Regions from separate parts of the Marinobacter salinisoli genome, predicted to be linked through region 2. Evidence: predicted binding sites of a transcription regulator. Region 2 holds the regulator's gene; each other region holds the start of a gene.

Region 1 (5,767 bases), 1.4 Mb from region 2:
TGGACGATGAACTCAGGAGCGCCCGGGATGCCCTCGAAGAGCGCCGTACTCAGGAGAAAGCCGTGCTGCTGCTGATGGATCACCGGGGCATTGATAATGATGAGGCTCACCGCCTGTTGCGCAAGCTGGCCATGGATCAGGGCAAGAAACTGACCGAAGTCGCCCGCGCCCTGGTGTCCATGGCCGATGTGTTGAAGTAGCCCGGTTCAGACGCGGGCGGCTCTGGCGGCTTCGGGTTCCTCGTCGGCCGCTGCCGGCTGCGGACTCCGGCGAGGCGCGATGGTTTCCAGTTTGCGCTGCTTTTCGTACAGGAACTTCAGAACCTCCTGCCGGTAATGCACATAGGTGGGATCGTCGGCCAGCTCCACCCGGTTGCGCGGGCGTGGCAGCTCAATGCGCAGGTCTTCACCCACGGTCGCTGCCGGGCCGTTGGTCATCATGATGATGCGGTCTGACAGCAGCACTGCCTCGTCCACATCGTGGGTAATCATGATCACGGTGTTATTGAGGTCCTTCTGAATATCCATCAGCGAATCCTGCAGATGGGCCCGGGTCAGGGCATCCAGTGCCCCGAAGGGTTCATCCATCAGCAGCACGCTGGGTTTCATCGCGAGCGCCCGGGCGATACCGACCCGCTGAGCCATGCCGCCGGAGATTTCCCCGGGCCGCTTGCTGGCGGCGTGCGCCATGTTGACCAGTTCCAGGTTGTGGTTGATCCAGTCCTTGCGCTGTTGCTTGGTCATGGTCTTGCGAAAAACCTGCTGGACCGCCAGTTCCACGTTCTCATACACCGTCAGCCAGGGCATCAGGGCATGGTTCTGGAACACCACGGCCCGCTCCGGGCCGGGTGCGTTCACTTCGTGGCCGTCCAGCACACAGCCGCCCCGAGTGGCCTGCAGCAGTCCCGCAACGATGTTCAGCACGGTGGATTTGCCGCAGCCGGAGTGGCCGATCAGTGAGACAAACTCGCCTTTCTTGATCTTGAGATTGATGTTGTCCAGCGCCAGGAAAGAGCCCTTGGGGGTGTCGAAACTCATGTCGACGCCGGTCAGTTCCAGATGGGTTTTACTCATGGTGTTCTCCGTTATTCGTTCCAGGCGACTTTTTTCTGGATCAGCAGCATGACTCGGTCCAGCAGAAAGCCGATGAAGCCAATGGTCAGTACCGCAACCATGATCCGGCTCAGGGACTGACTGCTGCCGTTCTGGAATTCGTCCCAGACGAACTTGCCGAGGCCGGGGCTTTGGGCCAGCATTTCCGCGGCAATCAGCACCATCCAGGCAATCCCCAGAGACACCCGCAGGCCGGTGAAAATCATCGGCACGGACGACGGTAGCACCACCTTGCGCACGTGGGTCAGGAAGGGGAGCCGCAGCACCTGGGAGACGTTCAGCAGGTCCGGGTTCACCGCCGCCACGCCGACGCTGGTGTTGATCAATGTCGGCCAGAGGCTGCACAGGGTGACGGTGATCATGGAGGTCAGGAAGGATTTCTCGAACAGGGGATCGTCGCTGACGTAGGTGGCCGAGACCACCATGGTCACCAGTGGCAGCCAGGCCAGCGGCGACACGGGCTTGAACACCTGGATCAGCGGGTTTACCGCAGCCTGGAAATGCCGGTTCAGTCCGAACACGATGCCCAGGGGAACGGCGATGAGCGTTGCCAGCACGAAGCCGGCCAGCACGGTGACCAGGCTGGTGCCGATCTGATCAATGAAGGTTGGCGCACCGGGGTAGTCGCGGATCTTGACCTCGGCGTCCGGGTTCTTGGCCAGGATGCGGGCGTTGCGTTCTTCCTGCATGGTAATGAACTTGTCCGCCCGTTCACGCTGGTTTTCATGCTCCTGCCAGAGTTGACCGCCCTGCTCCCAGACCTGGGCCGGCCCCGGAAACGCCCCCAGAGAGGTGTCGATGCGCGGCGCGGTCAGGTGCCAGAAGCCGAGGAAGATCAGGATGCCGAGCGCAGGCAGCAACAGCTGCCTGGCGGTCTGGGCCCAGTCGATGCCGGCAAAGCGGCTGGCCAGGGATTTCAGCCAGACGTTTTGCTCGGGACGGGCGGTGGTGGTTAGCGTGTTCATAGTACTCTCCTGGACGACGCCCGGTTACGGTGTGTCGGAGCCTTTCAGGCCGATATCAAAGCTGTCGATGTAAGCGTTGGGCTGGCGCGGGGTGAAGGCCACACCATCAATCAGCTCGCCCTGGAACGGACGTTCGAAGTTTTCTTCGCTGAAGTCAGGGAAGTCCTCGGCGCTGAGCAGACCTTCGTCGATCAATGACTGCGCGGCCTGGGCGTAGATATCGCCGCGATAGACCTTGGCGGCGGTCTGCATGTACCAGTCGTCCGGCTTGGCCTCAGCGATCTGGCCCCAGCGGCGCATCTGACTCAGGTACCAGATGGCGTCGGACGGGTACGGATAGGTGGCGTTGTAGCGGAAGAACACATTGAAGTCCGGCACTTCCCGGACATCGCCTTTCTCATACTCGAAGGTTCCGGTCATGGAGTTGGCGATGACCTCGGCATCCGCTCCTACGTAGCTTGGCCGGGCGAGAATCTCGACGGCTTCTTCGCGGTTGGCGTTGTTGTTCTCATCCAGCCAGTGCGCAGCACGGATCATGGCGCGCAACAGGCGCAGGTGAGTGTTCGGGTTTTCTTCGGCCCAGGATTCGGTGACACCGAAGACCTTTTCCGGGTTGTTGGGCCAGATTTCGTAGTCGGTGATCACCGGCACCCCTATGCCTTTGAACACCGCTTGCTGGTTCCAGGGCTCACCCACGCAATAACCCGCGATGGTGCCGGCTTCCATGGTGGCTGGCATCTGTGGTGGCGGAGTTACCGACAGGTGCACGTCTGCTTCGAGGGTGCCACTGGTGTCACCGCGCTGGGGCGCGTAGAAGCCCGGGTGCAGGCCGCCGGCGGCCAGCCAGTAACGCAACTCGTAGTTGTGGGTGGACACCGGGAAGACCATGCCCATGCGGAACCGTTCACCTTTGGCGCGCGATTGCTCAACCACCGGCTTGAGGGCGCTGGCACTGATCGGGTGAACCGGCTTGTCGCCCTCTTTTTCGATGTGCTGGCTCATGGTGTCCCAGACATCGTTGGATACGGTGATGCCGTTGCCGTTCAGGTCCATGCTGAAGGCGGTAATGATGTTAGCCTGGGTGCCGTAGCCAATGGTGGCGCCCAGAGGCTGTCCGGCCAGCATGTGGGCGCCATCGAGTTCGCCGGTAATCACCCGGTCGAGCAGCACTTTCCAGTTGGCCTGTGCTTCCAGTTCCACAAACAGGCCTTCGTCCATAAAGAAGCCCTGTTCCCAGGCCACCGCCAGCGGTGCCATATCGGTCAGCTTGATAAACCCGAGTTTCAGGTCGGCTTTTTCGGGCTCGCCGATGGCGCCTTGCACCGGCCCAACACCGGCGATCAGTGAGGCCGCCATGGCTACGCCGGCCAGTTTCCTGAGTGTTCCTTTTCTGTCTGTCTGCTGTGTCTTCATGGTGTCCTACCTCTCGACTTTCTGCTGTCGAAAAAAAAGCGCCTGTCCTCCGTGGACCGGAAGACAGGCGCCTATGCCTGCGGAGCGCTCTTGCAACAGAGGCCCTGATTTTTCGTTTGTGTATTCGTCAGTTAGCCCTGAGCACACTCTGTGCCATCAGGGGAAACCTCAACAAAAACAGAGGCTAAAGGATTTTTCGGTGCGCGGGCCTGTGGCTGACTCCCGGCAGCGTGTTCGGTTTTGGTGCGACCTCTTGCGTTGCCGCACTAACTTGAGGCCGCTGAGCGCGGCGCAATGGCACGGCGGTGGGTGCTGTCGGACCAACCCTGCATTGATGGCGTGCCCCAGGGCCGCTGTGGGCAAGGCTTTGGGGGACGTCTGCATCGGCTGCGCGGCGGCGGGACCGGGCCCGGCAGCTATGGCCCCGTTATTGCAATCTTTTTCCAAAAGGAGCGGATAACCGTTCCGCCCACAATCTAATCATGGCGACGAGGCCTGTGCCCTTTGCATCCGATTCAGCGGATCCAAGGACACAGGCTTTTTGCGTTTTCCCGGGAGGATCTGCGTGGATAACACGGTATCGCTCACTGCCGCGACGCACACCACTTGCCCCTATTGCGGCGTTGGCTGTGGCGTGATGGCCAAAACCGACGGCGTGGCCGGAGACAGCCGGCATCCGGCCAACCTGGGGCGTCTGTGTGTGAAAGGCTCGGCCCTGCACGAGACCCTGGTGCCAACGGGCCGGCTACTGCGCCCCCGCGTGCATGGCCGGGAAACCGGCTGGCCCGATGCTGTCGCCGAAGTCTCCACGGCGATTGCTCAGGCGCTGGCAACGCATGGCCCGGGGTCGGTCGCCTTTTACCTGTCGGGGCAGTTGCTCACCGAAGATTATTACGTCGCCAACAAGCTGGCGAAAGGCTTCATCGGCACGCCCCATGTCGACACCAATTCACGCCTGTGCATGTCCTCGGCCGTGGCCGCCCACAAACGAGCGTTCGGTGAGGATTGCGTGCCCGGCTGTTATCAGGACCTGGAGCTGGCGGACTTGCTGGTACTGACTGGCAGCAACGCGGCCTGGGCCCATCCGGTGCTGTACCAGCGGATGCAGGCCGCATCGCGCCCCGGCCGCCGGGTCGTGGTGATCGATCCCCGCCGAACCGCGACCGCGGAGCTGGCAGATTTGCATCTGAAACTGAAACCGGGAACCGACACCATCCTGTTCAATGGCCTGCTGCACTGGTTGTGGCAGGAAGGGGCCGTGGATGAAGCCTACGTTGCCCGGCATTGCACCGGTTTCGAGGCGGCAATGGGTGCCGCCCGGGCATCCGCGGCCAGCCCGGCTTCGGTAGCCCGGCAGTGTGACCTCCCGGACGCCGATGTGGAGCTGTTTTACCGCTGGTTTGCCGAGACCTCGCGCACCGTGACCGCGTTTTCGCAAGGCATCAACCAGTCCAATGCCGGTACCGATAAGGCCAACGCCATTATTAACTGCCATCTGGCCACCGGCCGGATCGGCCGCCCCGGCGCCGGGCCGTTGTCACTGACCGGCCAGCCCAATGCCATGGGTGGTCGTGAGGTGGGTGGTCTGGCCAACACGCTGGCGGCGCACATGGACTACGACACCCCCGGCGCCAGGACAGGTGTGGCCGAATTCTGGGGCTGTCGCGGTATACCGGAACAGCCGGGCCTGAAAGCGGTGGACCTGTTCGAGGCGGTGCACCGGGGCGACATCAAAGTGCTGTGGATTATGGGCACCAACCCGGCGGTCAGTCTGCCCGATTCGGCCCGGGTGCGGGCAGCGCTCGAGCGTTGCCCGACGGTCATTGTCTCCGATTGCATGGCCGAGACCGACACCACACGCTACGCCAATATCCTGCTGCCCGCCGCCGGCTGGGGCGAAAAAGACGGCACCGTGACCAACTCCGAACGCTGCATATCGCGCCAGCGCGGTTTTCTGCCTCTGCCGGCCGAGGTGCGCCCGGACTGGTGGATTATGAGCGCCGTTGCCGACGCCCTGGGTCATGGCGACGCCTTTGCTTATCAGGCGCCGGTGGATATCTTCCGCGAACATGCCGCGCTCTCGGGCCTGTCGGTGACGGCCAGTGGTGGCCGGCGTCAGTTCGATATCGGCGTGATGGCAAGCCTGTCCGCAGCCGAGTATGACCAGATGACGCCGGTGCAGTGGCCGGTGCAGGTGGATTCCGCCGGACGTTTCGCCGGCACAGCGCGCCTGTATTCCGAGGGTGGGTTCTCGACGCCGGATGGCCGCGCACGGAT
Region 2 (5,767 bases):
CTGGTCAGCACCATGGATGTGCTGCCGGAACAGATCGCCTACATGGGTGATGACCTGCCCGACCTGCCGGCTATTCGCTACGCAGGCCTGGGCATTACCGTGCCAAACGGCTACTGGCTGGTGCGCCAACACGCGGACTACTGCACTCAGGTCGCCGGGGGCGCGGGGGCCGTCAGAGAAGCATGTGACCTGATCCTGACATCACAGAACAAACTGGACGGCGCTTTGGCAAAATACCTGGAATCGGATGCATGACAAACGGATCTTCACCCGACAGTCTTCAGGACGGCACTCAGGAAACAGACCGGGACACTCCAGAAGGCGGCCTGATAGCCCTGCTCACGCTGGAGAACCGCCCCTGGCTGCGCTCACTGGCACTGATCGCCACCGTCGGGGCGACCCTGTTCCTGCTTTGGCGCAGTGACGAGCGACCGCCCTCTGCCGATGATCGAGCAGAGCTGCGGGGCAACCGGGAGCCCGATGGCTTTGTCGTGAATGGCAGCTATACCTCTTACAACGAGGCCGGCGAGCTGGAAATCCAGTTCACCAGCCCGCGTATTGAACAGTTTGAAGAGGGCAACCTGGCCACCGTTGAGGCCCCAAAAGCCAATATTTTCAGCGAGCAGGCCGGCTCGCCCTGGCAAATCGAAGCCGAAGACGGCAGCCTGCTGCAGAACGAGGGGATATTGTACCTGACCGGCAACGTGCGAGTGTTTCAGCAATTGGGGGAGCGGGAAACCGTCCTGACCACAGAATCCCTCACGCTGGATAACGATCTGGGTATCGTTTACACCGAAGCGCCGGTTACCATAGCCGACAAAATCGGGGTAACCCGGTCCAAAGGTATGAAAGCATGGATCGACGAACGCATTGTGGAACTCAAATCCCAGGTGGAAGGACGTTATGAAACAGGCAAATAAGCGGCTCCGAGGGGCGCTGGCACTCACCTTCGCGCTGACACTTACCGGCCCTGCCGCCGCCTTTAGCCTGGACTCCGACCAACCGATCAGGGTCAGCGCAGACAGCGCCCGGCTGGATGATGGCCAGGGCATAGCCACATACAGCGGCGACGTCGAACTGGTTCAGGGTAAAACCCGCCTGACCGCAGACCGGGTTGTGCTTTACCGGTCCGGAAATGATCTCAACCGGGTGGAAGCCACCGGCAGCCCTGCTCGCTACCAGCAGCCAGCCCGGGACGGATCGGGTGAAACCGATGCGCGGGCGCTTAGTATTAAGTGGTCCGCCTCGGATAATGAACTGACGTTCGAGCGAGACGCCATCATACAGCAGAACGGGAACCTGTTCCGCGGAGAGGTCATTCATTATGATACCGTCCGTCGAGTTGTAACCGCCGAGGGTGGCAGCGAAACCAGCTCCGGTCGAGGCCGTGTCGAAATGGTCATTCAGCCACGTAGCACCAGCAAAAAACAGGGATCCGATGGCAGTTCTGAGAGCCAGTAATCTGGCGAAAAGCTACAAACAGAAAAAAGTGGTTATTGACGTCTCGCTGGAGATTCGCAGCGGCGAGATCGTTGGCCTGCTCGGCCCCAACGGCGCAGGTAAAACGACCTGCTTCTACATGATTGTGGGTCTGGTGCCTGCCGATCATGGCCGCATCACCATCGACGGACAGGACATCACACCCCTGCCCATGCACGGTCGCGCGAGAAAAGGCATTGGATACCTGCCCCAAGAGGCCTCGGTGTTCCGAAAACTGTCAGTACGTGACAACATCATGGCAATCCTGGAAACCCGGAAACGCCTGAGCCGAAGCGAGCGCGAACACAAGCTCGAAGAACTGCTGGAAGAATTCCACATTACCCACATCCGTGACAGCGCCGGCATGGCACTGTCCGGTGGTGAGCGCCGGCGCGTGGAAATTGCCCGTGCACTGGCCATGGAGCCGGCTTTTATCCTGCTCGATGAGCCCTTCGCCGGGGTCGATCCCATATCGGTCAGCGACATCAAACACATTATCCGACACCTCCGGGATAAAGGCATTGGCGTGCTGATTACCGACCACAATGTCCGGGAAACCCTGGACATCTGCGAAACCGCGTATATTGTGTCCGGCGGGCACATTATTGCCTCTGGAAACGCCGAGAGCATCCTCGCCAATCAACAGGTGAAGGAAGTCTATCTCGGGGACGAATTCCGACTGTGACACCCTGCACCAGATTGTCTTGGCAATCGCTACCGAGTAAACTCGGCAAAGAACTTGCTAGCCGGCGAAAATTCCGCAACCGCTGGTCTCATATAGAGTTTTACTACACATTCCGTAATCGCGTGAGCTGATGAGTAACGGATCCTGAACCATGGTGATGAAAGCCTCTTTACAGTTAAAGCTGGGTCAAAGCCTGACGATGACCCCCCAGCTTCAACAGGCGATCCGGCTACTGCAGCTATCTACCCTCGATCTCCAACAAGAGATCCAGCAGGCACTGGAATCCAACCCAATGCTGGAAACGTCGGAAGACGACGACAACCAGCCAGACACCACCAGTGACGACGCTGAAAAGGCCGAGAGCTCCGCTGAGAGCGAAGTAACCGGAGACGCCGCGCCAGACCCCGAGCAAGATTGGGACGAACCGGATACCGGCCCCGACTGGTCCACCGAGAATGACGCACCGGACAACATTCCCGACGATCTCCCGGTAGACACAGCCTGGGACGACATCTATCAATCAGCACCGGCGTCGGCCGCTCGTAACGATGACGAAAATGATCACGACTTCGAGACCCGGAATTCACCGACTGAGACCCTGCACGATCACCTGCTGTGGCAGCTGAACCTGACCCCTCTCAGTGAACGAGACGCAGCTGTTGCCCATGCCCTGCTGGATGCGGTCGATGATCGTGGCTATCTGACCAGCCCGCTGGAAGAAATCCACGCCGGCCTGATGGATGAGCAGGACGAGGATCCGCTGGAACTCGACGAAGTGGAGGCGGTACTGCACCGTCTGCAGCATTTCGATCCGTCAGGCGTATTTGCCCGGGATTTGCAGGAATGCCTGCTTATCCAGCTGAACCAGTTACCACCGGAAACCCCTTGGCTGCCGCAGGCAAGACTGGTTATTACCCACTACATTAACCTGCTGGGCAACCGTGATTACGCGCAACTGCTTCGCCGGAGCCGGCTGAAAGAAGACCAGCTTCGTGACGTGCTCGCCCTGATCACGAATCTCAACCCGCGTCCGGGTGATGTTATCGATCAGGCGGAACCCGATTACGTGATTCCCGATGTAATTGTCCGGAAACACAATGGCCGCTGGCGGGTTGAGCTAAACCCCGAGATTGCACCGCGCATCCGCGTCAATGCGAGCTATGCTTCATTAATAAAGCGGGCGGACAGCAGCGCCGACAATACCTATCTCAGAGATCAGCTGCAGGAAGCCAAGTGGTTCATCAAAAGTCTGCAAAGCAGAAACGAAACGCTGCTGAAGGTGGCTACGCGCATCGTCGAGCACCAGCAGGGGTTTCTGGATCAGGGCGAAGAGGCGATGAAACCGCTCATCCTGTCCGATATTGCGCAGGCGGTGGAAATGCATGAATCGACGATCTCCCGGGTGACCACGCAGAAATACATGCACACTCCCCGGGGTATTTTCGAGCTGAAGTATTTTTTCTCGAGCCACGTCAGTACAGACGAAGGCGGGGAGTGTTCTTCGACGGCCATCCGTGCAATGATCAAGAAACTGATCGCAGCGGAAACACCAAAAAAGCCGTTGAGCGACAGCAAAATTGCGGCCATGCTAGGAGAACAGGGCATCAGGGTGGCGCGACGCACGGTAGCCAAATACCGGGAAGCCATGCACATTCCGCCATCCAACGAACGAAAAAGACTGGTTTAGGGGAATACGGTCTGCCAAGGCTGCCCCTGAACAATTTCGCTGGCGCACACCGCTGCGCTGGCTTTCAGCCCGGCCCATTGGGACGGCATGATGACAACAGGAGACGCCTATGCAACTCAACATTTCAGGCCATCATGTAGAACTGACTCCCGCACTCAAGGATTACGTTTCAGAGAAGTTCGAAAAGCTGGAGCGGCACTTTGATCACATCAACAACTGCCAGGTTACCCTGGAGGTCGAGAAAGTGCGCCAGATGGCGGAAGCAACCATGCATGTGGTTGGTGGTGAAATTCACGCAAAGGCTGAAAATGATGACATGTATGCGGCAATTGATTCCCTGATTGATAAGCTTGACCGTCAGATCCTCAAGCACAAGGAAAAGAACGTGGAGCGAAAGCACGGCAACGGTTCCCGGTAGCCAGAGCTTTCACCAGCATTAGCCAAGAGCGCTGCGGCACGGTTACCCTGCCGCAGCTTTTTTTAACCGACCTGCAGTCGATTCATGAGCGACACATCCCTGACAATTGACAATATCCTTTTGCCCGAACTGACGCTTTGCAAAGTTTCTGCATCAAGCAAGAAACGGGTGCTGGAATTTATTGCCGACCAAATCCATCAGCACGACAGCACGCTCAACGAAAGCCAGATTTTCAATAATCTTGTTGCGCGGGAGCGTCTGGGCAGCACCGGCATTGGCCAGGGCATCGCCATTCCCCACTGCCGGCTCGAAGGGCTCGATCGGGTCATTGGCGTCCTGGTAACCCTGGAGGAGGGTATCGAGTTCGACGCCATCGACAATCAGCCCGTTGACCTTATCTTTGCCCTGATCGTGCCGAAAGAAGCCACCAGCGAGCATCTCGAACTGCTTAGCCAGCTGGCCGAGAAGTTCAACGAACGGATCTTTTGTGACCGGCTTCGCCAATGCGATGCACCCGGCACCCTTTACCAGCAGATGACCGCAACGAATTCGTAACCATCCACTCAGGGAGGCTGAACCCACCATGAAACTGATCGTTGTCAGTGGCAGGTCTGGTTCCGGTAAAAGTACAGCACTCCATGTCCTTGAGGATCTTGGCTATTACTGTATCGACAACCTTCCCATTGGATTGTTGTCGCCCCTGACCCAACAAGCGACCGACCAGGCCAAGCCGGGTCGACTCAGCAAAATGGCCGTCAGCATTGATGCCCGCAACCTGTCTAGCGAGCTGAGCAATTTCGAAGACATTCATGAGCGACTCAAAGGCACCGGTTTGACGGTCGAGGTTATTTTCCTCGATGCGGACGAACAGTCCCTGCTTCAGCGCTTCCACGCGACACGACGCAAGCACCCTCTGAGTGATGAGAAAACCTCCCTCCGGGAAGCCATCCACAACGAAAAGAAATTGCTCGAACCCCTCTCCAAGCTGGCAGACTTGTATATCGACACCACCGGCACCTCGATTTACGAGTTGCGCGACATGGTCAAACAGAGGGTCGTAGGGCGCAAAGATCAGGAACTGGCGCTGCTTTTTCAATCCTTTGGCTTCAAGCATGGCGTGCCACTGGATTCGGACTACGTGTTCGATGTGCGCTGTCTGCCCAACCCCTATTGGGACCACAGCCTGCGAACCTATACCGGCCTGGACCAACCGGTAATCGACTTTCTAGAGCAGGAACCTGCCAGCCGGAAAATGGTTGATGACCTGATCGGTTTTCTTGAGAGCTGGCTTCCGGCGTTTGCCGACAGCAACCGCAGTTACATGACCATTTCGATCGGCTGCACAGGCGGCCAGCACCGTTCGGTGTTTGTCAGTGAGCAACTGCGCGAGCATTTCCAAAAGCGCTACAGCAACGTGCAGGTCCGGCACTCTGAACTCCCGCACCTGCAATTGCCGGAACACAACTGAACTCGCCATGATTCGCCGCCCCATCACCAT
Region 3 (5,767 bases), 1.4 Mb from region 2:
CGACAGCAGGATCGCCTCGTCCACATCGTGGGTAATCATGAATACCGTCTGACGGGTTTCTTCCCAGATCTTCACCAACTCATCCTGAATAACACCCCGGGTCAGCGCATCCAGCGCGCCGAAGGGTTCATCCAGCAACAGCAGTTCCGGCTGAGTGGCGAAGGCCCGGGCGATACTCACCCGCTGGCGCATACCGCCGGACAACTGTGACGGTTTGCGGTGCATGGCGTGATCGAGCCCAACCATTTTCAGGTAACGTTCGCTGTGTTCACGTACCTGGTCCTTCGACCAGGCGGGCCAGCGAGCCTGCACGGCAAAGGTGATGTTCTTCAGGGCCGACTTCCAGGGCAGCAGACTGTAGTTCTGGAACACCACGCCCCGGTCCAGACTCGGCCCTTTGACCTCTTTGCCACTCATCACGAGGTTGCCCTCGGAGGCTTCGTCCAGGCCGGCAAGCACATTCAGGATGGTGGATTTTCCGCACCCCGAGTGCCCGATAATGCAGACAAACTCGCCCTTCTCCAGGCTGAAGCGAATGTCCTCGAATACCGTCAGCTCGCCGCCCTGCCCGTCCGGATATACCCTGGACAAGCCATCGACTTCCAGAAAGGACTTACTCATAACTGTTCTCCCTCAGGAGGATTGGGGACGACCCATGGCCGCCCCACCCGTTCATTCCTTGTACTCCACCAGGCGCTGCGCCCGGCCCAGAATCAGATCCAGCACCATGCCGACCACCCCGATCATCAGGATGGAGAAGATCACACTCGCCAGATCCAGGTTGTTCCACTCGTTCCACACGTAGTAGCCAATGCCAGTGCCACCCACGAGCATTTCGGCGGCCACAATCACCAGCCAGGCAATACCGATGGAGATGCGCATGCCGGTGAGAATCGTCGGCGCCGCTGCGGGCAGGATCACGGTGAGCGCGGTGCGTAGCGGCCCCAACTCGTGGGTGCGCGCCACGTTGATCCAGTCCTCCCGCACGTTGGCCACACCAAAAGCGGTATTGAGCAACATGGGCCAGATGGAGCAGATGAAAATCACGAAGATGGCCGAGGCATCGGAATCCTGAATGATGAACAGGGCCAGTGGCATCCAGGCCAGCGGCGAGATGGGCCGCAAGACCTGGATGTAGGGATTCAGCGCCTTGTACATCAGCGGCGACATGCCGATCAGAAATCCAATTGGCAAGGCGATAGCCATGGCCGCCAGATACCCGGTCAACACCCGATAGATCGAGTAGGCCAACTGAATGCCGATGCCCTTGTCGTTGGCACCCGCATCGTAGAAGGGGTCAGACAATTCCTCCCACGCCAAGGCAATCACCTTGGACGGGGGTGGCACCCGGGACTCCTGATCAGCCCCGCCCATCAGACGCTCGTACTCGGTCATCGCCGTTTCGGCTTCCGGTGCCTGGGCAGACATCTCCCACATGCCCAGCACCAGAATCAGGAACGTGATGGAAACGACAGCAGCCCGAACGTTCAGGGACGCCATGGTTACACCCTCCCGATGGCAAAGCTGCGGGCATACTCTTCCGGTTTGGCCGGATCAAAGGTTTTGCCCATGATGGTGTGGGTCTTGTAGGTTTCGCTCGGCGCGGAGTAGCCCATCTCCTGCATCAGCTTGCCAGTCTCGCCGGCCAGATAGACCTGCTCCGCAATGGCCTTGTAGTCCACGTCGCCCTCGATATAACCCCAACGCTTCATCTGGGTCAGTATCCACACGCCCATCGAGTGCCAGGGGAACGGATCGAAATCGATGCGATCGGGCACGTTCTGCACCTCGCCCAGGCCATCGGCGTAGTAACCGGTCAGCACCTGCTGAATCACCGGCACCGGCTGGTTCAGGTAATTCTTCGGGGCAATAGCCTCGGCGATTTCCTTACGGTTTTCGGTGCTCTGGGAGTACTGGGTGGCGTCGATGATTGCACGCAGCAGGGCGCCGTAGGTATTCGGGTTCTCGGTCGCGAACTTCTGGCTGCAGGCGAAGGCGCAGCACGGATGGCCTTCCCAGATGTCCTTGGTCAGGATGTGGATGAAGCCGACTTTCTCCCACACCGCACGCTGGTTGAACGGGTCTGGCGACAGATAGCCATCCAGATTACCGGCGCGCAGGTTGGCCACCATCTCGGGCGGTGGAACCACCCGAATCTGCACGTCTTTGTCCGGATCCACTCCGTTCTCGGCCAGGTAGTACCGCAGCAGGAAGTTGTGCATGGAGTATTCGAACGGCACACCGAACTTGAAGCCTTTCCAGTCTTTCGGATCTCGCTTGTCCTTGTGGTCAACGTGCAGCACGATGGCCTGACCGTTGATGTTCTCAACCGCCGGCATGATGTAAGGCTCGGGGGTGGAACCGGCGCCCATGGTCATCGCCAGGGGCATGGGGGTCAGCATGTGCGAGGCGTCGTATTCGCCGGCCAGGGATTTATCCCGGGCGACCGCCCAACCGGCGGTTTTGGTAACGGTGACATCAAGGCCGTAGCGCTCATAGAAGCCCATCGGGTGGGCCATGATGATGGGCGTGGCGCAGGTGATCGGCACGAATCCGACGTTCAGTTTGGTTTTCTCCAGCTTCCCCAGGGATTCCTTCACAGCCGCCTTGGCCTTGTCCATCGGGAAAACGCTGCCCAGCAACGCAGCGGCGGAACCGGCGCCCATCATTTTCATGAAACTGCGGCGATCAAAATCGTTGTGGCCGAATACCGAACGAACCACCGCGCTCTCAATGGCACGATCCAGCATGGCCTCCGAATCGGTCGGCGCATCCGAGGCTTTGGCTTCCTGCACCTTTTCGGTTGCTGGCATCAACAAGCTTGCACCGGTGCCTGGCTGGCAGGTCGGGCATTCGCAGGTTTTCGAGTGAATCAGGGACTGATCACCATCGAACGGGTTTCCGAGGCTGTTCATGGTCATGGGCACGCTCCTTTATCTTTTTGGTCATTCACCGCGCCATTTCGGTGCAACTGACAGGTTTCGCCCCAATGCGAGCAACACTCGCGTTCAGGCATACCCGCCAAAGCTTCCGGCGCTCCTTCTGAGGTTCTCTAACGCAGAGTTCGTGCCAGCGAACCAGAAAACACATAGAAAACTGTTTTTATTAACTTATTTTTTAAACTCGGAAGGTCACGCCAACTACGATTTTTCGTACTCGACGATTTTTCGTAGTCAATGGAACGAATTTTCGTAGTTGGCACGCCCCTTGTTTCTATCTCACTGATTCGTACTCAGGGAAGGACAAGCGATGCAGCCCACACAGCCGACACCCGTTCGCCATCAGCCGGTAACCCGTGCGCCATCCTCGGGCTGGATCGAGCAGTTGCCCGAGGCAGCTTTACTGGTCGATGCAGACAATGACCGGATTCTTGCCGCCAACAGCGCCATGGCCCGCCTGGCAGGCATTGACCGGCAGTCATTGATTGGCAGTGCCTGCACCGGCCTTTTCCCGGGACAACGGCCCTCGCTCATCGCGTTCACGGAAGAAACCCTGTTCCGCAACCAGGGCTGGAGCCGGGATTTCAGTCTCCGGCACCGGGACGGTCACTCCGTGGACCTGGAAATCTCTGCCGCCCGTACCGGCGGCGGGGAGTCGCTCACCCTGCTGCTGTTGCTGCGGGACAGTCAGCAGCTGCGCACCCTTCGCGAACGCCACGAGGTGAATCGCTACCATCAGGGCGGCCTGCTCGAGTGGCGTCGGGTGGAGGAACTGTTCCGGGATATGGAGCGGGAGAACCAGCTGATTCTTCATGCGGTCGGCGAAGGCATCTACGGTGTCGACGCCGAGGGCCGGACCACCTTCGTGAATCCTGCCGCTGAACGGATGCTGGGGTGGCGGGCGGATGAGCTGATGGGCCGGGTGATGCACCGGGTCGCCCACCATTCCCACGAAGACGGTTCCCTGTATCCGCTTAAGGACTGTCCGATCTATGGCGCTTTCCGCGAAGCTGCGGTGCGGCGGGTCGATGAGGATTATTTCTGGCGCAAAGACGGCACCGGGTTTCCGGTGGAATACACCAGCACCCCGATTCTGGACAGCGGACACCCCATTGGCGCGGTGGTCGTGTTTCGGGATATTTCGGCCCGGCTGGAGGCCAGAGACGAACTGAAACAGGCGCTGGAAGAAGTAGAGAGTCTCAAGCGCCGCCTGGAAATGGAGAACGCTTATCTTCAGGAAGAGCTGAGCGCCGAGCACCATTTCCATGAGCTGGTGGGCCAGAGCGAAGCCATCAAAGGCATTGTCCGGCGGATCGGACTGGTGGCGCCCACCGACGCCAACGTGCTGATTACCGGCGAATCCGGCACCGGCAAAGAGCTGATCGCCCGGGCTATCCACCAGGCCAGCGAACGGCGGGATCGTCCGCTTATCCGGGTAAACTGTGCCGCTATTCCCAAGGACTTGTTTGAAAGTGAGTTTTTCGGGCACATCAAAGGGGCATTTACCGGCGCCGTCAGCGATCGGGTCGGCCGCTTCGAGCTGGCCGACGGCGGCACCCTGTTCCTCGACGAAGTAGGCGAAATCCCTCTGGAGCTTCAGGGCAAGCTATTGCGGGTTTTGCAGGATCAGCAATTCGAACGCGTGGGCGAGAACCGCACTCGTGCGGTGGACGTGCGGGTGATTGCCGCCACCAACAGGGACCTCAAAGCCGAGAGCCGGGAGCGCACGTTCCGGGAAGACCTCTACTTCCGGCTCAACGTCTTCCCCATCGAATCGGTGCCTCTGCGCCGCCGTGTGGAAGACATTCCCCTGCTGGCGCAGGAGTTTGTGAACCGTGCCAGCCAGAAGTTTAACCGGCCCTATTTTCAGCTGCGCAACCGCGATGTGGAACTGCTGTCAGCCTACAGCTGGCCGGGCAATGTCCGTGAGCTGGAAAACGTGATTGAACGCCTGGTGATTACCGGGGACACCAAGCTGGATGTCGAGCTTTCCGGCGCTGACGAGGATTCAGCGTCCACCCCCACGCGCCCCCCGGCCCGTCATTTCAGCGGCGAACTGATGACAGAACAGGAGCTGCGACGACTGGAAAAGGACAACCTGATACGGGCCCTGCAAATGACCGGAGGCCGTGTTTTCGGCGACGATGGCGCCGCTGTTCTGCTGGGGGTCAAACCCACCACACTGACCTCACGCCTGAAGAAAATGAAAGTCGACTGTCGGGCTTTCCGTGACGCAGCTGAGTGACTCTTCGGATCACTTCTGAGAACACGGATGCGCGGTCTCCGTGTCTCGGCAACGGTATGGGACTCACTCGCTGAGCATCTACACCGGATGCGAACATTGGAGGGTTCACGGCCAGTTGCTATGCTTCAGTTTCAGTTGGAAAAACTGCATGCCGGGGCAGGTGTTGAGCTGATGCCAGTAGCTGTGACACCGCTCCGGACAGCTTGAACGGACCACGAGGAATTGACCATGACGACGGACAAACGGCGCCAGCATTCCGCACCGGTAGTAGATGGCATCAACAAGTCCGCCAGCCGGGCCATGTTGCGGGCGGTCGGCTTTACCGATGAGGATTTCCAGAAACCCCAGATCGGTATCGCCTCGACCTGGAGTAACCTCACACCGTGCAATATGCACATCGATGGCCTCGCCCGCGAAGCCTCCAAAGGTGCCGATGCGGCCGGTGGCAAAAGCCTGATTTTCAACACCATCACCATCTCAGACGGCATCGCCAACGGCACCGAGGGCATGAAATATTCCCTGGTTTCCCGTGAAGTGATTGCCGATTCCATCGAAACCGTCGCCGGCTGCGAGGGCTTCGATG
Region 4 (5,767 bases), 310 kb from region 2:
TGAGACCGTCCAGGCCACCGCACCGGTTGACGTGCGTGTGGTCAGCGCAGCATGCATCGCCATGATGATCCCCATGACGTAAAAGCCGGTGACTAGCAGTCCAATCATGCCTTTTCTCGTAAGTCTCAACGTATTGAGTCCGTCCGTGGCGGTGGGCTGGTTGCTTTGCGAGGCCTGCCTTAAAAGGTAGCTGAAAAGCGCCGGAAGGCCACCTGACGGGCAGGGAGCTAGGGCAGGCCCTGCGCGAGCAACTCCTGCACCATGCTGTAACTCAGACCCCAGATGCAGTAATCCTGGTACCGGCAACAGGGCATGTTCAACGTGCCCAACGGCGTGCGCCAGGGCCGCCTGCCCTGGTTCTCCTCGGCGGCCAGGAAGTCGAGGGGCACCCAGACCAGGTGCTCAACCTCGTGGTTGAGCGTCACGGCTTTCGGGCCTTTCCATTCGTAGAGGTAGGGGGTGACGACCATTGGTCGCCAGCGGCTATGGTGGCGGGTTATCAAGTCGGAAAGGCGGGCCCGGAAACGGCCATGGCGACCCAGGTCGAGGCCGGTCTCTTCCAGGGTTTCCCGTTCGGCGGTGGCCCGGGGGCTGGCGTCTTCCGGTTGCATGCGGCCGCCTGGGAAGGCCATATCCCCGGACCAGGGATCGCCTTCCCGCCGGGCGCGCTGGATAAACAGCAGCTGTGTGCCGCTGTTATCCGTCCGCCGGTAGATCAGCGCCACGGCGGCCCGGGTCATGCGACGCCGGAACGGGATCTCCCGGGGTCTCAGGCTCCAGCGGTTTGAGGGTGCGGAACGGTGTCCTCTATTGCCTGCCAAGCCGCTGCTCAGGCGAAGTCATAGTCGCCGCCTTTTTCCAGGGCCCGTTGGTAGGCAGGTCTGGCGTGCACCTTCTCTACCCAGGCGGTGATGCTCGGTCGGCTGGTGCCGACGATACCCCGTGCGACGGAGGCCTCCAGCGGGAAGCTCATCTGGACATCAGCGGCGCTCAGGTTATCCCCCAGAAACCAGGTGTTTCTGGCCAAGTGGGCTTCGACGAAATCCAGGTGGGTTTTGATCATTGGGCCAATGAATACCTGGTTGGTTTTGTCGGCAATGCCTTTCGCTACCGGCTTGATGAAGAATGGCATCGGGCTGGTTTTCACCTTTTCGAACACCAGACGCATCACCAGTGGGGGCATCAGGGAGCCTTCGGCGTAATGCAGCCAGTAGGTGTAATCCAGCCACGCCTGACCGCCGTTGGGGGGCAGCATGGTGTCTTTGCCGTAAGTGTGGGCCAGGTACTCGATGATGGCGCCGGATTCGGCCACCACCAGGTCGCCGTCGGTGATCACCGGCGACTTGCCGAGCGGGTGAATCTTCTTGAGGCTGTCAGGGGCCAGCATGGTTTTGGGATCACGTTCGTAACGCTGAATCTCGTAGGGCACCCCCAGCTCCTCCAGCATCCAGAGCACGCGTTGCGAGCGGGAATTGTTGAGGTGATGAACGGTAATCATGCAGAACTCCTTGTGCATCAAAAGAATGGGCAGGGTAGCAGAGTAGGGTGCAAATGATTGTTTGGTTCACTTTCCGTGTGTTGTGGGTCGCTTTTTTGGAACAAAAGCATGAGCCTGGGCTCCCTAGAGCAAGCCTGATCGAATCAAGTCAAAGGTGTCCAGAATCCGGGCGACGAACTGGTCTTTCGGGCGGAAGCTGGTCCGGGTGCGGTCCGCGAAGTCCCTTTGCAGGTGATCCAGCAGCTTGTGCAGACGCCGGCGATGCAAGCCAACGACCGCCTGCACCGGATCGAAGATCATGCCCGACAGGGCCGCAAACGCCGACAGCGTCCCCATTACGACCAGCAGTGCGCCGGCGGTGGTTGCCACTGATGGTTCGGGAGGGAACCAGCTGTAGTACCAGGTGCCGATGGTTTCACCCAGGATGAAGTCCCGCGCGGCCAGGGCCTTGGCTAGCATCGCCGCCAGCACCATGCCAATGCCAATTCCGCCGGGGGTGAACTTCTGGAAGGCAAACGCACCGAGCACGGTGCAGGAAATGCTGTTGGTAATATCGGCCGAGGCGGTGCGGGTCACCCGGTACTGGCTGAGAGCGTCCGAGATCAGTGGTTCAATGGTTGTGGTGAACGCCCGATGATCAACCGGCTCGCGGCAATGGCGGGCATAAACCGCCTCCAGCGCTTCAATCAGATGACGCTCCAGCAACGAGCCTTGCGCACCGTTGTTCAGCAGGTCCATCAGAATCAGGTCCGAGATGTGCTGCTGTACCGTGGTGGTGAATCCGGCCGGCACCCGATCGGCCAAGCTATGCAGCCAACCCAGCCGGCGTCGGCCCTGCGTCAGTAATTTTAACAGGCATGCCAGTGCGAAAAAGGGTGCCCAGAGCAGATTTGCCGGTGCCTTGAGCATGTCCCAGCCCAGTGCTTTCCGGTTGGTGGCGATGGCGCCGGGGTAGCGGAAATGCCGGTCGATGAACCCTGGAATCCGTGCCCGGCAGTCGTCGAAATAGCGTTCGACCCCTGTGCCAATGGCCTGCGTGATTTCGGCGTTCGGGATGGTTTGCGGGGGTGGCGTAACAACGGGCATAGTGGCGCGTATCTACAGCAAATGAGTGGCGGGTGTATTAAACCGTAATCCAGATAGACCGGCCATAAGGCAAACAGGAGTAACGAATCATGAATCTGAAAACCCTGCAGGAAATCGTTGCAGAAACCAAGGCTTCTGTGCATTGCTTGACACCCCAGGCGGCCAGAGAGCTGCTGGCCAATAACGCTGATGCCCTTGTCATCGATGTGCGTGAGCCGGGTGAAGTGGCTGAGAAACGTGTCGCCGGCACCATCAATATTCCGCGCGGCGTGCTGGAAATGAAAATTACTGAGCACACCACCGATCCGGACCGGCCCATCCTCCTGCACTGTGCCACCGGTGGCCGGGCAGCGCTGGCCGCAGCATCTCTCGAACGCATGGGTTTTAACAGCGTCAGTGTGATTGATTGCAGCTGCGATGACCTGATCGCCCATCTGGGGGACGCTTGAGATTCGGTCAGTGTGCCAACGGTTGAGGTGTGTCGAAATATTAAACAGATGGTAGCGGCCTGACGTAGATGGCGTGTGTCGACGACTGATAAGGGAATGATTTAGCGACATAAAAAAATGTCGGTTTATGGCTGGTGCAAAACTTGCTTCTGGTAGCCGTGAGGTGGAATGACAACAAGAATCGAAATTTCACCGCGATAAACGAATTCGAAGGCCGCGCACGGCTAAGAAGTTTCGACTTCTCTGTGAAGCAAGAAAAAGGACAGCGCAATGCAACAACTCAAAAGAGCCTTAGCCTTAAGCTCCTTACTCGCGTTGGGGGCGACGTCAGCAAACGCGACCATGATCATTTTCGATGGCAACAACGGCGGTACACCGAAAATGGGCATCGTTGAGACGGCAACCGCCGCGAATTCGGGTAACCCGGATCGCTACGGCATGGTGTTAGAATTCAATGACTTTGATGTGTACGGTGGGCGCTCGGTCGGTGATAATTTGAACACTGGGTCCTTTCTTCGGGGAGACATACTCCTTACGACCGTCGATCAGGATTTGAGCCCCAATCACGGCGGCCTGGGTGTCTGTTCAGAGAGCCCTACCTGCGCGGGTGATTCGGATAGCTTTTCATCAAACTTTGGCAGTGATCCCGGGAAAGATGAAGTCCTGTTTTTCGACTTCATGTCCGCAGTGACGGTGGATACCTTCTGGCTGAACGGGGATCACAGAGAGACGGTAGACGGGGTCCTTGGCGGAGACATCAAGAACTCTGCGAATGCCCTGTTCAATGTTTACGTAAGTTCCGACAAATCCACGTACATGAACATCTTCCCCGATCAGGTTCAGCCTACTGACCTGGAATACATTGCTACCGGTCAGACCATGTCTTACCAGTACTGGGCAATTGCGGCGTCGGGCTGGGATCCGCACAGCAGCTACGTTGAAGCCATCTCCTATGTGCCCGAGCCAGCGGCGCTTTCACTGCTTGGTCTTGGCCTGCTTGGTTTGAGCGTCAGGCGTCGGCGGAGCAAGGCGTAAGCCGATCTCGGTCTGAAACACCTTTGTTAGAGTTGAGGCTGCCCCACCGGGGCAGCCTTTTTTGTTGCCAACCCAAGCGGCGTTGTCGTCTGGGTATCTGTTTGGTTCAGCTTCGATGACGGACCGCCAGAGCGTGGCGCTTCAGATCTTTGATGATTTCAGGCACCTTGAGCGGCAGCAGGTCCCGGGCGGTTTTCAGCAGGTTGATGAGGAGATTCATCCGTTTGTGCCAGAGCAGCCGCCCAACTCGGTTCTTCATCGGGTAATAGCCTTCCATGCACAGCTCGTCCACGCATTTGGCGTTGTTGGTCTGGCTGTATCGGCTCAGGTCCAGCGGTACCGCGATATCTGCCTTTTTCAATTGTTTGCGCGTATTGAAGTCAATGCCGATGTTGATGGCGTTGCTGATCACATCGAAGGTGTCTTTCGGTTTCGGGTAGCGGCTGACATGGCTCAGGTCCACGGCCACGGTAATACCGGCGCCCATGCGCTTCAGTGGCGAAATCGGCACATTCTCAACCAGCCCGCCGTCCACCAGAATCCGGCCGTCGATCTCCACCGGCACATACAGGCCCGGCACGGCCATGGACGCACAAACGGCATCCGCCAGGTTCCCCTTGCGGAAGATCAGCTGTTCTCCGGTTTCGATATCCGTGGCGCAGATAGCGAGGGGAATATGGGCGTCTTCGATGCGGCAATCCCCGAGATCCCGCTGGATCATTTCCCGGATCGGTTGGGTGCTGAACAGGCCGCCGCGCTCCAGGGTGAATTTGGTGATCTTGGAAAGGTTCAGTGTGGAGCCAATGGACAGGATGGAGTCGATCGGGCGTCCGAAGGCGTAGTAGCTGGCCACCAATGCCCCGGAGCTGGTGCCGGCGATGCAGTGAATCGGGATCTGTTCTTCTTCGAAGGCTTTCAGCACCCCTATGTGAGCGATGCCCCGCGCTGCACCGCCGCCAAGGGCCAGGCCGATTCGGGTATTAAAGGGATTGAACTTCATGTACCGGCGCCTGCTGTGTTGTGAAAGGGGAATCCGAACGAGCGATTCTAAATGATTGCTACAGGTCGACAAACCTTGGAACCAGCATCAGCCCAACGCCCACGGCGATCATTGTGTAGACATTGGTCATCAGGTAAGGGTACAGAATCAGCGCAAAGCCGCTCCAGCGTGCGGCCATGTTTGACTGTCGTCGGCCGTAAACCAGGTAGCCAATGCCAACGGCGCTGAAAACCAGCCCCGATACCAGTAATGCGGTGTCCATAGCGGGTAATTCCAGTTCGTTGCCCGTATGCTGGATAGGCTGCTTCGAGACGCACCGGAATTCAAGGAATTAGGCCGCAGAATGCACGAAACCGGGCGCCGTTCACAGTGACGCCGTTTTGACGGCGAACCGGGGGCGTTTTACGGTATGAACGTGTTCCGGCTGACGTTAGGGAGAGATTGGCCATGGGTACATTGCTGACGATTCTTGCGGTGCTGTTCATTGCTCTGATCGTAATTATTCCGCTGCTGGAAAAATACGCGGCCAGGGGCGGCGAGCCGAAGAACTATGGCCATCTCACGCGCTGGTTTATTCCGCTGATGATGCTGATTCTGGTGTTGCAGTTCTTGCGGCACGTTTTCGGCTGAAGCACATGGCATCCATGTCATAGCTTGAGGCGGCCACCTCTCAGGCTGAGCTTCTTCATTGCCGCGTAT

What was found. The regulator sigma-54, encoded in region 2, starts transcription at its own class of promoters, with help from an activator protein. The targets are predictions, from matches to a motif close to ANTGGCATNNANNTTGCTNT.
Region 1: the regulator sigma-54 is predicted to act here: its motif matches at 3,629-3,648, upstream of LPB19_RS04705 (CmpA/NrtA family ABC transporter substrate-binding protein).
Region 3: the regulator sigma-54 is predicted to act here: its motif matches at 3,195-3,214, upstream of LPB19_RS08825 (sigma 54-interacting transcriptional regulator).
Region 4: the regulator sigma-54 is predicted to act here: its motif matches at 3,164-3,183, upstream of LPB19_RS16810 (PEP-CTERM sorting domain-containing protein).

Annotation. Positions count from the first base shown of each region.
Region 1 is NZ_CP071247.1:1,044,953-1,050,719, forward strand. It holds gene LPB19_RS04690 (nitrate regulatory protein) at 1-200, shown strand, start outside; gene LPB19_RS04695 (ABC transporter ATP-binding protein) at 207-1,073, opposite strand; gene LPB19_RS04700 (ABC transporter permease) at 1,085-2,077, opposite strand; gene LPB19_RS04705 (CmpA/NrtA family ABC transporter substrate-binding protein) at 2,102-3,433, opposite strand; gene LPB19_RS04710 (nitrate reductase) at 4,056-5,767, shown strand, end outside.
Region 2 is NZ_CP071247.1:3,359,823-3,365,589, forward strand. It holds gene kdsC (3-deoxy-manno-octulosonate-8-phosphatase KdsC) at 1-255, shown strand, start outside; gene lptC (LPS export ABC transporter periplasmic protein LptC) at 252-920, shown strand; gene lptA (lipopolysaccharide transport periplasmic protein LptA) at 904-1,461, shown strand; gene lptB (LPS export ABC transporter ATP-binding protein) at 1,439-2,164, shown strand; gene LPB19_RS15335 (RNA polymerase factor sigma-54) at 2,322-3,851, shown strand; gene hpf (ribosome hibernation promoting factor) at 3,961-4,269, shown strand; gene ptsN (PTS IIA-like nitrogen regulatory protein PtsN) at 4,354-4,824, shown strand; gene rapZ (RNase adapter RapZ) at 4,853-5,737, shown strand; gene LPB19_RS15355 (HPr family phosphocarrier protein) at 5,745-5,767, shown strand, end outside.
Region 3 is NZ_CP071247.1:1,925,659-1,931,425, reverse strand. It holds gene LPB19_RS08840 (ABC transporter ATP-binding protein) at 1-621, opposite strand, end outside; gene ntrB (nitrate ABC transporter permease) at 673-1,500, opposite strand; gene LPB19_RS08830 (ABC transporter substrate-binding protein) at 1,503-2,921, opposite strand; gene LPB19_RS08825 (sigma 54-interacting transcriptional regulator) at 3,250-5,184, shown strand; gene ilvD (dihydroxy-acid dehydratase) at 5,413-5,767, shown strand, end outside.
Region 4 is NZ_CP071247.1:3,669,406-3,675,172, reverse strand. It holds gene cls (cardiolipin synthase) at 1-108, opposite strand, end outside; gene LPB19_RS16830 (NUDIX hydrolase) at 228-821, opposite strand; gene LPB19_RS16825 (glutathione S-transferase family protein) at 830-1,498, opposite strand; gene LPB19_RS16820 (DUF6635 family protein) at 1,622-2,584, opposite strand; gene LPB19_RS16815 (rhodanese-like domain-containing protein) at 2,674-3,033, shown strand; gene LPB19_RS16810 (PEP-CTERM sorting domain-containing protein) at 3,376-4,068, shown strand; gene LPB19_RS16805 (patatin-like phospholipase family protein) at 4,175-5,068, opposite strand; gene LPB19_RS16800 (hypothetical protein) at 5,127-5,330, opposite strand; gene LPB19_RS16795 (hypothetical protein) at 5,516-5,698, shown strand.